DNA from 2 places in the Paenibacillus sp. FSL R7-0340 genome. Region 1 is predicted to be linked to the other one. Evidence: riboswitches for the same ligand, from Rfam matches in the RefSeq annotation. Region 1 holds a riboswitch; the other holds the start of a gene.

Region 1 (7,004 bases):
CTGGTCTATATTTCTGATCAGCTCGTTCATGAATTATACATACCTGACGTTATTAAATTTCTTTTCTATATCTTTAGCAAATTTTCCGCCCTCATCGGCTAAATGCTTTCTCATAAAGAATCCACCAAAACCATTTACCCATGCTGCAAAAGCCAGTAGCCGAGATGGAAAGTCCGCTCCAATCGTACAACTAAATTCGCAAGAGTTGTTATCAACAGGCGTGACCTTCATTTCCCATGGAACTCCAACGATGGCGGGTATCCATCGCCATATATATGCTTCTGTCTTGTCAGAGTAGAAACGCAAATGATCCTTTGTGTGCTCTTTTAATTGATAGTGCTGAACAATCATCTCATTCCCCATATTTTCCACATTAACCATATAGAATTCACCATCTTCAAAATAACTGCCCATTGCCTTGTGAGCTTTTGAAAATGATTCATATTCAGCTGGAGTCATCTCAGTTACCCATTTGTACAAATCCACATTTTTAGCTGCAATCTGCAATTTAAATTTCTTTGTCATTCTCATCTTCATTATCCTTCTTTCCTGTAATTTTTCTTGTGAGTTCATCGTGCCAATTCATAATCATTTGAAAATATTCTTTGCCAAACATCAACGTCGCGTGCTCATATACACCCATCTCATGAACGTGCTTCTCTTCTATCAAGGCAAGCTTGTTATATTCACAGGCGACAGTAGTTTGAAAGCTGGCAATCAAACGAACAACCTCAATGTCGTCAAGATATTTATAGAAGAAAAGCTTACTCAAATACTCATAATTAAAAGGGGAAAAAGTACATGGTGTTTTTAACCATTCTATAAATTCACTCTTCCCTTTTTCCGTAATACCATATGATTTTTTGAATCTGCCTTCCTCTACCACTTCTTCATACTTGATAAGCTCCCCCTTTTCCATTTTTTTCAGCATAGGATATATGCTTCCGAAGCTGGCATCAATAAAGTTGGAAGTGCTTATCGTCATCTTCTGCTTGATTTCATATCCTGTCATATCCTTTTCGCAGAGGAACCCAAGTATTACATAAATCAACATAAAATCTATTCCTTCTTTCCTGGCATAGTGAATTATCCTTCTGAAATCAAAGGGAACTTATCTCTGTTTACATGTAGCTATTTTATATATAATCGATATATATCGTTTCGATATATAGAATGTAAAGGTTGACAATCGATTTGTCAATAGCGCTTGCTAAAACAAAGAATGAAAGTACTGCATTTTCAATATAAACAAAAAAATCTAAAAGGATGTTATCCCTTTAGATTTCTCAAAGTAAACTGCAATTTTTCAACATCTCTTCAGAAAAGTTTTGTACAAAGTTATTTTCTTTCTGTGCTTACAACAGGTGTAGGGATGGGTTTCGTAACTGCAACACGTTTGCTGAGGAGCGGCCTCACTTGTTTAAAGGTCAAAAAGGTTTTCGTATTTTCATCCCAAAGTCGAAACTTCAAAGATTGCAGACTGCTACTTACTGTGATCGTGGTCGCCTTTTGAAGTAACGGTGTCGCTTCATGTGCTTTTTCCAAATTATAATTTGGCACTTTTGGGCTCAAGTGATGAACGTGATGAAATCCGATATTGCCCGTAATCCATTGCAATACTTTAGGAAGCTTGTAGTAAGAACTGCCTTCTACGGCCGCATTAATGTAGCTCCACTCTTCATCGTGCTCAAAATACGAATCCTCAAATTGGTGTTGTACATAGAACAGCCAGATTCCCAACATACCAGATACAAAAAAGATAGGTGCCTGTACGAGAAGGAAGGCCTGCCATCCAATAGCCCATGACAACAGTGCATACAAGGCAACGATGGATATATTCGTCACATAGGTGTTCATTTTTTCCTTGCGTTTGGCTGTCTTGATATTAAAGCGATAGGAAATCAAAAAAGTATAGATCGGACCTAGTCCAAACATAACCCAAGGATTTCGATATATGCGATAGGCCAGCCGTGTCCATGTGGAAGCCTCTGTGTACTCTTCTACCGTAAGCACCCACATGTCACCTGTGCCTCTTTTATCCAGATTACTGCTGGTTGCATGGTGGATTGCGTGACTATTTTTCCATTGGTGATAAGGGCAGAGCGTAATAATACCTGTAATCGTTCCCACAATGTCGTTCAGCTTGCGGCTTTTGAAGAAGGATTGATGACCACAATCATGAAAAATAATAAATGTCCGTACCACAAACCCCGATGCAACAATGGCAATTGGAAGTGTCAGCCAGTACGAAACCGACAGACTAAGATAAGCAGCATACCACAATAGGATCAGTGGACCCAAGGTATTGATGAGTTGCAGAACGCTGGATTTTGTGTTTATTTTCTCGTAGGGAGCCATATTTTTTTTCAATTGGGCTAATGGGAGTTGTGTCATACTCATTATGATCCTCCTTTAAAATGACGCCTATACCTTGATCCTGTTAGGCGTACATGTTGATCTAATCTCAGTATAAGGTAAAGCCTCTAGGCGCTGTAGTCATAAACGTCAGCTCGGGTATATGACATTTGTCATATAGACAAGTAACACAACCCGTTTTCCAAATGTTCGCGGGTTTCTTTTCTGATGATTATTTGTTAAAATATAAGACATAATAACGCTGTATGTGACTGGCGAAGTCAGTGGAATGAACCACGAGGGAGCATACAAAAAAAGCGTACCGTTCGCCTGGGAGAAGTATTTGCAGAGGATTCGTCTGTCTTGACGACCTTGTGCAAATACTTTTTTTCGTTTTAAGACCATGACACCCTGTTGATAAATCATGCGATAAATTCAGAGGAGGCACGGACTATGGCTATAATCATGAAATCCAAAGAAGCAGCTGAGCAAGTATATGCAACGATCCGTTCACAGGTAGAAAAAATGAAGCAGCAAGGACACCGTCCCCATCTGGCGACCCTATTGGTAGAAGGCGATCCGGCATCTGCATACTATGCACGGACCAAGCAAAAAATAGCGGAGAAGCTGGGAATCTCATTTCATCTCCATACTTTTGACCGTCATGTTAGCGAAGCCGAGCTACTGCACCTGATCGGCAGTCTGAACGATGCATCCCATGTACATGGCATTATGCTGGAACTGCCGCTTCCCCAACATCTTTCTGCCTCCGTTATTAAACAATCCATCGCCCCCTACAAGGATATTGATGGAATAACACCTGATAACAAGCTGGCTACCGTAACAGGTGACGCCGGACTATATCCCGCAACACCTCAAGCCTGTATCGAGCTGCTCAAGCATTACGGTCACACCTTGGCAGGCAAAAATGTCACGCTCGTGGGCATCGGGCAGACAGTGGGACTTCCCCTTTTCCACATGTTGCAAAGAGAAAATGCCACCGTTACCGCCTGTCATGCAGGTACGCGTGATATTGCAGAGCATCTGAGCCATGCAGACATTGCCTTCGTCGCAGTCGGATGCCCTGATGTGATTACGCAGGATATGGTCCATCCCGGTCTGATTCTCGTGGATGCAGGAATTAACGAGACACTGGAAGGAAAAATCGTGGGTGACGCTGCTTCAAACGTGGGTGAAAAGGTACATGCCATTTCTCCGGTTCCCGGCGGTGTTGGCACCTTAACGACTGCGATTTTGTACAAAAATCTGCTCAAAGCGATACATCTGCAACACTACTCCAGAGAGGTGGTCTATTCATGAGTGAACTGTCTTGGAACAATTCCATCGGACATTTTCTGAAAGAGGCTGCAAGTGCAGCGCCTACCCCCGGCGGAGGAAGTGTATCCGCATTGGCTGCGGCACTAGGCGCGGCTATGACCTCCATGACCGCCAACCTTTCACAAGGAGAAAAATATGCGCACATCCATGAACAAATCACGGATGTCATTAGTAGCATGGAAAGATTGTCTACACATTGTGAGGAACTAATGGTCGCAGACATCCAATCCTTTGAACAGTACATGACCGCGCTGCGTTTGCCCAAGGAAACAGATGAAGAAAAGCGCTATCGTACCCATTCCTTACAGACAGCGGTGATCGCTGCCATTGAGGTACCCATGCGCCTGCTGGAAGTATGCCGGGACGGATTGTCGCAAGCCTATAACATTGTGGAAATGTCCAATAAAAATGTGATTTCAGATCTTGGCATCGGCGCGATCCTGTTCGAAGCAGCAGCTCAATCTGCCCTGCTTACCGTCGACATTAACCTTGCTTCGCTGAAAGACTTGGATGTCAAATACTCCTATGAGACCAAGACAGCCGCACTCATCCGCGAAATCGGACAAATCAAAGACCAAACCTTGTTGATGGTGCGCAGTCGAATAGCGAATTAGTCTGCTCATAACCGTGTTTAACCTGTTCTAACCAACATATTTCTGCTTACTCGTTAAAAGAAATAGCCTCCAAATCCATCTCTAATCGTGGGTTTGGAGGTTATTTTATTGAAATTCATACATTTTGGAAAACTTTTCTATATTATATACGTCTATGGATAAGGGGATATTCTCGAAGGTATCATTTTTTATCTTATACACATTGATCAAGAAATGAGGAAAATCGTATGAAAAGACGGACTCTATTACTCAGTATAATCACGTTATTGTTATTCAGTTCTAACGCGTGGGCGAACGAAAAGGAGTCTACATCCCATATTCGTTCCTATGATTCTGGGAGTCTGATTCAATCCGATGGAAGCTTGTGGCTGTGGGGCTATAATCAATCCGTACCGACTCGTGTAGAGGGTAAGTCGGACGTTGTAAAAACATTTTCTAATATCATCAACGAGGGCGATCTGGTATTTTCCTTACAAGACCACTCTGCTTGGTATGTGCCTAGAAATAATATTGCTGAATCCGTGAAATTCGTTCCTCTGGAAGGATTACAGAACCTCGCAGCTGTAAGTAGTTTGAATGATCATGTGCTCGCTCTGAGCAGCGAAGGCAGCATATCTTCCGCTGATCGACTCGACAATGGAAACATCTCTAGTCCTTTTCAAACCCTATCTGGCCTCGACGAGGTTGCCAATATAGATAGTTACTATGAGCAAAGACCGGATTATGAGGAACGCTGGATATTTCTAAAGAAAGACGGCAGTGTGTGGAAAAATACAAAAGCCTTGCAGGGCTTCGAACCTATTTCATCATTAAAAGATATTACGGCAATCGCTAAAAACATAGCCTTAAAAAAAGATGGCACCGTGTGGACGTGGCCCAAAGAATTTGATAAAAATGTAACTCCGTCCGAAACTCTATCCGTATCGCAAATTCAAGCCTTATCGGGCATCAAGACAATCAAGGCCGATAGGTATTCCAATCTCGCGATTGATCAGCAAAGTCGACTTTGGTTCTGGGGTGCTACAGTTACAGGTTCCTCAGATAATACAACCTATCACAACGAAAATACCCCTGTACTATTAACAGGAGTAAAGGATGTTAAAGACGCCTTTTTCGTTGAACGCTCCATACTTGCCCTAACCACTGCTGGGAATGTATATGTTGCGTCTCTAGATGGTGAAAAGTTATCATCCAATGCCCCCTTTACATTACTTGCTAAAAATATTCAAAGCATCAAAGCAGGTCCACGGCACGTAATCATGCAAAAAGCAGATGGCGCCCTATGGGGCTGGGGTGTCAACAAACACGCGCAGCTCGGTATAGGGGACTATGAGTTTCTTTATAGTTCACCAGTTCCTGTACAAAAACCGATTCTTGTCCGTCTCAATGGTTCGCCTGTCCCTCTGAGTAATGGTGCCATTACCCGCAACGGGCAGGCTTTTATTCCCCTTCGTTCTGTTTTTGACAAACTGGGGGCCGAGATCGCTTATGATTTCAACAGCAAAATAGCGAATATGAATCAGTCTAAGACAGAAGACCATCCTGTCTCTCTAGAAGTAAATTTCAAAACCAGCCAAACAAAAGTGAACGGTAAAGCCGTAAAACTCACCAATCCGCCCTTCATGGTGAATGGAATTGGTTATCTTCCACTAAGGCTACTCAGCGAAACGCTGGGGGCCAAGGTAGATTGGATACAAAAAGAAGATACTATTGAAATTACGACGAAATAGTAAATAAAAAACCAGTCCAAACATGATTCATGTTGGACTGGTTTTTTATGCTATATACTGCGTGTATTATGCGACTTCCCATCTGTTTTGGACAATTCGTCACAACGCAGAATCTCACACCTATTGTTTAACTTTATTCTCTTTTTCTCTTTCGACCAGCATATCTACGATCATATCAATTTGCCCGGTAATAGCGATTGGATCATAGCGATAATACGTATCAAAATCGTTAAAGAACACTCTATTGTTCTTCACCGCAGGAAGATTCCCCCACACAGCGGACGATTTCAGTTGCTTGAGCGCGTCACCCTTTTTCTCCGGGTCATACGTAGTCAGGAACATATAATCTGCGTCATACTGTGGCAATACCTCCATCGAAAGCTGCACCGTTTGTTCCTTGGAGTTAGCTGTTTTCTTTGGCATATTCAGTTTAAGCGCATTGTACACGGCTTGTCCGCCCCGCCCCGCATTGTCGCCAAAGATCCAAAGTGCGTGCTTGTCCGTCAGCTCATACAGACCGAAAGTTGCCTTTTCGTCAATCACGCCTTTAAGACGTGCGCGACCTTCAGCGGCCTTTTTATCAAATGCAGCAATAAATTGCTCAGCCTTCTCCTTTTCCCCGGTGATATCTCCGAACAGCTTGACCGTATCATAGATATTAGTCGTCGTACCGTACGGAATGTATAGGGTAGGTGCGATTTTAGACAAAGCCTCATAATTCGTATCCTTCATAACCACGATCAGATCGGGTTTGAGTTCCAGCGTCTTTTCCAAATTGGTCGGATCACCCACCTCTTTGGTTCCTTTTTCCTTCAGCAAATCGGTCAGAAAAGGATTTTGAAACGCAGTCGGCTCCACACCCACCACGTTAGCACCCACGGACAGCAATTCTCCACCGTAAAAATCCGTTACAATGCGCTGTGGCTTCGCAGGAATTTGAATATCCCCTTTAACCGTTTTAAAGCTT
Region 2 (7,004 bases), on a different contig from region 1:
GCCAACCGGTCGGGAAGACCCAGTCCCACCCTTGCACAGCATGTGCGGGAGGATCTGGAGGGCCGCATCGGCGGCATTTTGGACGGAGGTCCCACGGGGGTGGGGCTGGAGTCCACGGTAGTGCAGGTGGGTGACGACGGAACCGTCACCATCCTGCGCCCCGGCGGCGTGACGGCTGAGCAGCTCGCTGCGGTTGCTCGCGCTGTCGTGCTGGACCCGGCGTTGGCCGCTACGCCCGGGGAAGACGCGGACAGCCCGGCGCCGCGCTCGCCAGGCATGAAGTACACGCACTACGCGCCGCGAGGCCGCTTGAGCGTGGTACAAGGCCCGTCGTCCGTTGAGGTGACGGGCTGGATTCGCGCCGCGCTGGCGGAGGCTTCCGCGCGCGGGGAGCGCACGGCAGTGCTCGCGTTCGACGAGCATGCCGCCGGCTACGCCGGAGAGCGCGTCTACACGTTAGGCAAGCTGGACGCGCTCCATGAGGCAGCGCAGCGCCTGTACGGCGTGCTGCGCCGCTGCGACGAGGACGGCGTCACCTACATTTTGTCGGAATCCTGTCCGCCGAAAGGATTGGGAGACGCCGTCATGAACCGCCTGCTTAAAGCGGCAGGTCACCGAATCGTCCGCTTGTAGCTTCTGTCGAATCAGAGCCTCTTATATTAAATTTTCCTCCCTCCTTATCTCGGTATTGGGTACTTTCAGTGTATGCTTGTACTGATTTCCCCCTTGTCCGCATAACGTGTACAAGAACAGACGGATAATGGAGGGATGGAGTATGCTGGCAGCCTCTGCCCATGCCGGGCAGGTTGTAACGATTCTGATCATGGCGGTAGCGCTAGGAATGGATGCGTTATCGCTGGGCGTAGGGATCGGCATGAAGGGGATACGCCTGCGAGACGTGCTGCGCATCAGTACTGTTATTGGCTTTTTTCACATTCTGATGCCATTGCTGGGAATGTTCACAGGCCATTATATGAGTTCTTTATTAGGTCATGTGACGGCCTACTTCGCAGGGGGGTTACTCATCCTTTTGGGCGGGCATATGGTGTATAATTCCTTTAAAGGGGACGGCGTACAGGTGTTGGATCATCGTTCGCCTTTAGGCCTTTTGCTGTTTGCACTTGGGGTGAGCGTTGACTCATTTTCTGTAGGAGTGTCACTGGGTATGTTCCAGAGTGATCTGGTGCTGTCCGTTCTGGCGTTTGGTTTTTGCGGGGGAGCAATGGCGATGTTGGGCCTGTTGCTGGGTCGCAAGGTCAGCCGCAATCTAGGAGATTACGGAGAAGCAGTGGGCGGTGCCATTTTGCTGGCATTCGGCTTTATGTTTATGTTTTGATTTTAGCGTAGACAGTGTAAAATAAATGCAGGATTATAGTAAGGGATTAGAACTATAGTAATCCTCTGTTTATATATTTTTTTAACATACGGGGGGTGAAAACGTTGAAGAATATCTTATTCGTATGCACAGGGAATACCTGTCGCAGTCCAATGGCTGAAGGGATGCTGCGTAAGTTGGCTGCTGAGCATGGGCTAGAACTGGAAGTGCGTTCTGCGGGAGTAGCCGCGATGGAAGGCACGCCGATATCCCGACATGCAGAGGCGGTTCTACGTGATCATGATATATCCGATCAGATCACTTCAACCTCTTTGAGCGACGGGCTTGCCGGGTGGGCGCATCTGATCTTAACCTTGACGCAAGGACATAAACAGCACGTAATTCAGCGCTTTCCCCAAACGGCGGGCAAAGTATTTACGCTTAAGGAATATGTGGAGAACCGGGATGCGGTGTTGAATGATGTACAGGAGTTGGATAGTTTATATGCTTCACAGCAGTTGATGGCTTCACTCGGACAAGAGCTATCGGCGCAGGAGCGTGAACGAATGATTGAATTACACCAACGGATTCCGGGCTTTGATATTTCTGATCCGTTTGGCGGTTCGCGAGAAGATTACGATGTCACAGCTGCGGAAATCCGTACGGCACTGCATAAGCTGCTGGACAAGCTAAAGGCATCTTCCGAATAAAATTGGTATTACTCATCTGTTTTGTACGGAATCTGTTGATTTTCGGCGGTTAATCCGTTAAGATAAGGTGGAAAAATGAGAATCCGATGTAACTGGCGACAAAAGTGGGATTAACCACGATGGAGCATCGGATATACGGCCGGTCGCCTGGGCAAAAGAGCAATTCCACATAGGTGTGGACTGCTCTTTTTTTCATATACAAGTTATGCCAGATTTTTAGCTGAGAGTTGATTCCATTAAAGATTCTTCCATTTTTTCTGCTCGAAATCTGAAACATCGGCTATAATATAGTCAGATTGTGATCAGGAGAGAGTGTGTTGAACTTGGGGCATGAGACCGTGCCTAGTCTCTGAGAGGCTGTTCAACCAAAGGAGGTTCCAATGGTGGAACAATTAGATCATGAGATTCCGCTGGAAGCACAGACCACTTCTGTCGTGCGGGAAATCGCAGAAGCAGCCAGTCTCAAGGCTGGTCGCCTGCTGGTTATCGGCGTTAGCACAAGTGAAGTGGCTGGAAGTCGGATTGGTACGGCGGGAGCGCTCGATGTGGCTCAGCAACTGTTGTCTGGAGTAGAGTCTGTTCGCAGGGAGTATGGCTTTGATGTGGCGTTTCAATGCTGTGAGCATTTGAACCGAGCGCTGGTCGTTGAACGGGCTGTGCTGGAGCGATTGGGACTGATGGAGGTTGCAGCTGTTCCTGTTCGTACAGCAGGAGGCTCTATGGCTACCGTCGCCTATCGTTCTATGAGCGACGCGTGTTTGGCGGCGAACGTGCAGGCTCATGCCGGGATAGACATCGGCGAAACGCTGATTGGCATGCATCTGCGACCCATTGCTGTTCCGTTTCGCCCAAGCCTTCGCTGGATTGGCGAAGCACGTGTGACAGCAGCGTTCACCCGTCCTCCACTTATTGGCGGACAACGGGCGGTGTACAGTCTGGAGCAAGAAGTCGGCGGAAACTGCGATTAGCATTTGGCATGGCGGCATGTTTGTACTAATCTTTTTTGCATTGATGATGAGGTACCCAACAGAGGAGCAGGCGTTTGCTTGTATATCCGACAATTGACTATGGAGAGGGAGTAATCAATCATGATGGAACACCTGCGTAAAAGTGACCCGGCAGTGATGGAAGCAATGGGACTTGAACTGAAACGACAACGCCACAATATCGAGCTAATCGCATCCGAGAACATTGTCAGTGAAGCAGTAATGGAAGCTATGGGCTCCGTGCTGACGAATAAATATGCTGAAGGTTATCCGAACAAACGCTACTATGGTGGCTGTGAGCATGTAGATATCGTTGAAGACATCGCACGTGACCGCGCGAAAGAACTGTTCGGCGCCGAGCATGCTAACGTGCAGCCTCACTCTGGAGCACAAGCCAACATGGCGGTGTATCTGGCAGCTCTCAAACCTGGAGATACTGTACTGGGTATGAATCTGGCGCATGGTGGCCACTTAACACACGGAAGTCCGGTTAACGCTTCCGGCTTGTTGTATAACTTTGCTGCCTATGGTGTACGCGAAGACAACTTCCGCATCGACTACGATGAAGTGCGCAAGGCAGCCTTCAAGCACCGTCCTCGTCTGATTGTAGCTGGCGCGAGTGCATATCCGCGTACTATTGATTTTGAAGCTTTTGCTTCCATTGCCAATGATGTAGGTGCTTTGTTCATGGTGGATATGGCACATATCGCAGGTCTTGTGGCAGCGGGAATTCACCCAAGTCCAGTTCCGCATGCCCAATTTGTAACAACAACGACACACAAAACGCTGCGTGGTCCGCGTGGGGGTCTGATTCTGACTCGCAAAGCATGGGCGCAAGCGATTGATAAAGCTATTTTCCCTGGTACTCAAGGGGGGCCACTGATGCATGTGATCGCGTCCAAAGCGGTTGCTTTGGGTGAAGCGCTCCAGCCATCGTTCAAAACCTATGCGCAAAACGTAGTCCGCAACGCACAGGTGCTGGCTGAAACACTGCTGGCTGAGGGGATTAACATTGTATCCGGTGGTACGGATAACCATCTGATGCTGTTGGATACGCGCAATTTGAATATCACAGGTAAAGAAGCGGAGCATGTATTGGATTCCGTGGGCATCACGGTCAATAAAAATGCGATTCCTTTTGACCCGACCAGTCCATTCGTAACAAGCGGAATTCGTATTGGTACACCTGCTGCAACATCTCGTGGTATGGATGAAGAGGCTATGGTCAAAATCGGTAAAATCATTGCTGAAACCCTTAAAAACCCGAAAGATGATACTGTATTGTCCAAAGCAAGCCAAGCGGTTGGCGAGTTGACAGACAAGTTCCCGATCTATCCAGGAACTCAATACTAATTCATCGATATTCATAATCTTTATGTTAAAGGCTGTTTTCCTTCCATAAGCCGGAGGAGAACAGCCTTTTTTTGCTTCCGAACGACTCGAAACATACATTTTTGGGTAATAAGCGATTACAGTAAGGGTTTATGCGCGCTTTCCTTCATGATCTACGACAAAGGAGTGATTGCATTGAGTCAAAGAAAATCCGCGCAATTATTGCAGCAACTCGTATTTGTGGGACCGATGGCGTTGTTTTTCGTCTTGATTATGGTCATTCCGTTCCTGCTGGGGCTGTATTATTCCATGACGAACTGGGATGGAGTATCTGAAAATATCCGATGGCTCGGACTAGGGAATTACGTTCATATTTTTAGGGATGATCCAGATTTCCGTAATGCGTTCTGGTTTACGGTCCGGTTTACCGTATGTGGTGTCATTCTGACAAACCTGATTGGCTTTTTCCTAGCCTATGCACTTACCAAACCGCTGCGTACCCGTAATGCACTGCGAACTGTATTTTTTTTGCCCAATATGATTGGCGGCTTGCTGCTCGGTTTTATCTGGCAATTTATTTTTGTACGAGGCTTTTCTGCGGTAGGAGAGGCGACAGGGCTTTCCTTTTTTAAACTGCCGTGGCTGGGTGATGGGCCAACTGCTTTTTGGGGGACTGTCATTGTGTTTGTATGGCAATATGCAGGTTATCTCATGGTTATTTACATATCCTCGTTAAATAATGTCCCGCATGCCCTTATTGAATCGGCCCAAATCGACGGTGCGAGCCGAAGACAGATTTTGCGTCATATTGTAGTGCCACTTATTATGCCAGCGGTGACCGTCTGCTTGTTCCTGGCGATATCCTGGTCCTTTAAAGTATTTGAGTTGAATTTGGCTCTCACGAAGGGGGGACCTTTCAAGTCGACAGAGTCTGTAGCGTTGGACATATATAATGAAGCGTTTACAAATAATCGACTTGGATTAGGGACTGCCAAAGCTATGATTTTCTTTGTGGTCGTTGCGATCATTACCAGCATTCAGGTGCGTCTCACGAAGAAAAAGGAGGTCGAAATGTAATGGGAAAAACGTCAAACTATCGTTTGGGCACATGGGCTGCTGAATTATTGCTTATTGTGATCGGGTTAATCTTTCTGGTTCCGTTCTATTTTTTGCTCGTAAACTCCGTTAAATCCTTTGGCGACATTTTGGCCCATTCCGCTTCGTGGCCGACAACCTTCCGTTTTGAAAACTATGCTAACGCCTGGAATAAAATAAACTTTCCCACAGCACTGGGGAATTCACTGATTGTCACGATCGTCAGTAATGCGCTTTTGCTGCTAATCAGCTCAATGGCCGCTTACCAGATGGTTCGGCATGACACTCTTTTTAATCGTTGCCTATTCGGTTTGCTTGTGGCTGCGATGGTAGTCCCTTTTCAATCAATTATGTTGCCGCTTATGGAAGTGTCCAACGTATTGAGCTTGAACAACAGTATACCGGGACTGATCTTATGTTATCTGGGTTTTGGAGCGCCTTTGTCCGTTTTTCTTTTTCATGGCTTTATTAAAACGGTACCTATTGAGATCGAGCAGGCGGCAAGGGTGGACGGTTCATCCCGGTACGGGGTGTTCTTTCGCATCGTTTGTCCACTGCTGCTGCCTATGTTCGTAACCGTACTTATTTTGAACACCTTATGGATCTGGAATGACTATCTGTTGCCTTCACTCATTTTGAATGTTCCAGAGTTGCGCACCATTCCGATTGCAACCTATATGTTGTTTGGTCAGTACACCAAGCAATGGGATTTGGCGCTGCCAGCACTGGTATTGGGGATCGCGCCAGTTGTTGTGTTTTTTCTGGTGATGCAAAAATACATCGTTTCTGGCATTGCAGCCGGTGCGGTCAAAGGCTGATGGGAGGGATAACCGATGAAAAAAACAGCGTTACTTGTCATCTCCTTGATGGTGCTGCTCGCATGTACACTTGCAGGTTGTGGAAATACGAAGGCTCAACAGAGTGAGACGAAAACGATACACATTTATCAATTCAAAGTAGAAATTTCGGAACCGTTAAACAAGCTGAAGGCTGAATATGAAAAGACCCACCCTGGCATCAAGCTGGATATCCAATCTGTCGGTGGTGGTACGGACTATGGTGCTTCGTTGAAGGCTAAATTCGCATCAGGCGATCAGCCGGACATTTTTACAAATGAGGGCTACCAGGACCGCGATACGTGGCTGGAGTACTTGGAGGATTTGTCGGATCAGCCATGGGTGAAGGATCTGGACGATTTCGCTCGTAAGCCGATGACGGTTAACGGTAAGATTTATGGACAGCCTATGAACCTAGAAGGATTTGGTTTTGTTTATAACAAGGATTTGTTCAAAAAAGCGGGCATAACCAAACTGCCTCAGACGATAGATGAACTGGAAGAAGCAGCTAAGCGACTGAAAGCAGCAGGGATTATACCTTTTGCTAACGGGTATGCGGAATGGTGGGTTCTGGGAAACCATTTTATCAATATCCCGTTTGCCAGACAGCCGAACCCGGAAAGTTATGTTGCAGATTTAAACAAAGGGACGGCTCGCATCCCCGGTAACCCCGTGTTCGATCAGTGGGTGAAGTTGCTTGACCTGACTATAAAATATGGGAACCGCAATC

Evidence for each region. Region 1 has a riboswitch for ZMP and ZTP ahead of MKX59_RS25470 (bifunctional 5,10-methylenetetrahydrofolate dehydrogenase/5,10-methenyltetrahydrofolate cyclohydrolase). Riboswitches for the same ligand answer to the same signal wherever they lie in the genome.
Region 2: it holds a riboswitch for ZMP and ZTP, as region 1 does, so the genes downstream of both, MKX59_RS02865 (TIGR01440 family protein) here and MKX59_RS25470 (bifunctional 5,10-methylenetetrahydrofolate dehydrogenase/5,10-methenyltetrahydrofolate cyclohydrolase) in region 1, are expected to answer to the same signal.

Annotation. Positions count from the first base shown of each region.
Region 1 covers NZ_JBBOBY010000002.1:570,061-577,064, reverse strand. The annotation lists gene MKX59_RS25490 (hypothetical protein) at 1-30, opposite strand, end outside; gene MKX59_RS25485 (hypothetical protein) at 34-531, opposite strand; gene MKX59_RS25480 (PadR family transcriptional regulator) at 509-1,054, opposite strand; gene MKX59_RS25475 (fatty acid desaturase) at 1,339-2,400, opposite strand; ZMP/ZTP riboswitch at 2,614-2,698, shown strand; gene MKX59_RS25470 (bifunctional 5,10-methylenetetrahydrofolate dehydrogenase/5,10-methenyltetrahydrofolate cyclohydrolase) at 2,809-3,675, shown strand; gene MKX59_RS25465 (cyclodeaminase/cyclohydrolase family protein) at 3,672-4,307, shown strand; gene MKX59_RS25460 (stalk domain-containing protein) at 4,535-6,037, shown strand; gene MKX59_RS25455 (ABC transporter substrate-binding protein) at 6,158-7,004, opposite strand, start outside.
Region 2 covers NZ_JBBOBY010000001.1:634,001-641,004, forward strand. The annotation lists gene MKX59_RS02850 (L-threonylcarbamoyladenylate synthase) at 1-633, shown strand, start outside; gene MKX59_RS02855 (manganese efflux pump MntP) at 776-1,336, shown strand; gene MKX59_RS02860 (low molecular weight protein arginine phosphatase) at 1,441-2,025, shown strand; ZMP/ZTP riboswitch at 2,104-2,185, shown strand; gene MKX59_RS02865 (TIGR01440 family protein) at 2,406-2,993, shown strand; gene glyA (serine hydroxymethyltransferase) at 3,114-4,364, shown strand; gene MKX59_RS02875 (carbohydrate ABC transporter permease) at 4,512-5,420, shown strand; gene MKX59_RS02880 (carbohydrate ABC transporter permease) at 5,420-6,256, shown strand; gene MKX59_RS02885 (ABC transporter substrate-binding protein) at 6,272-7,004, shown strand, end outside.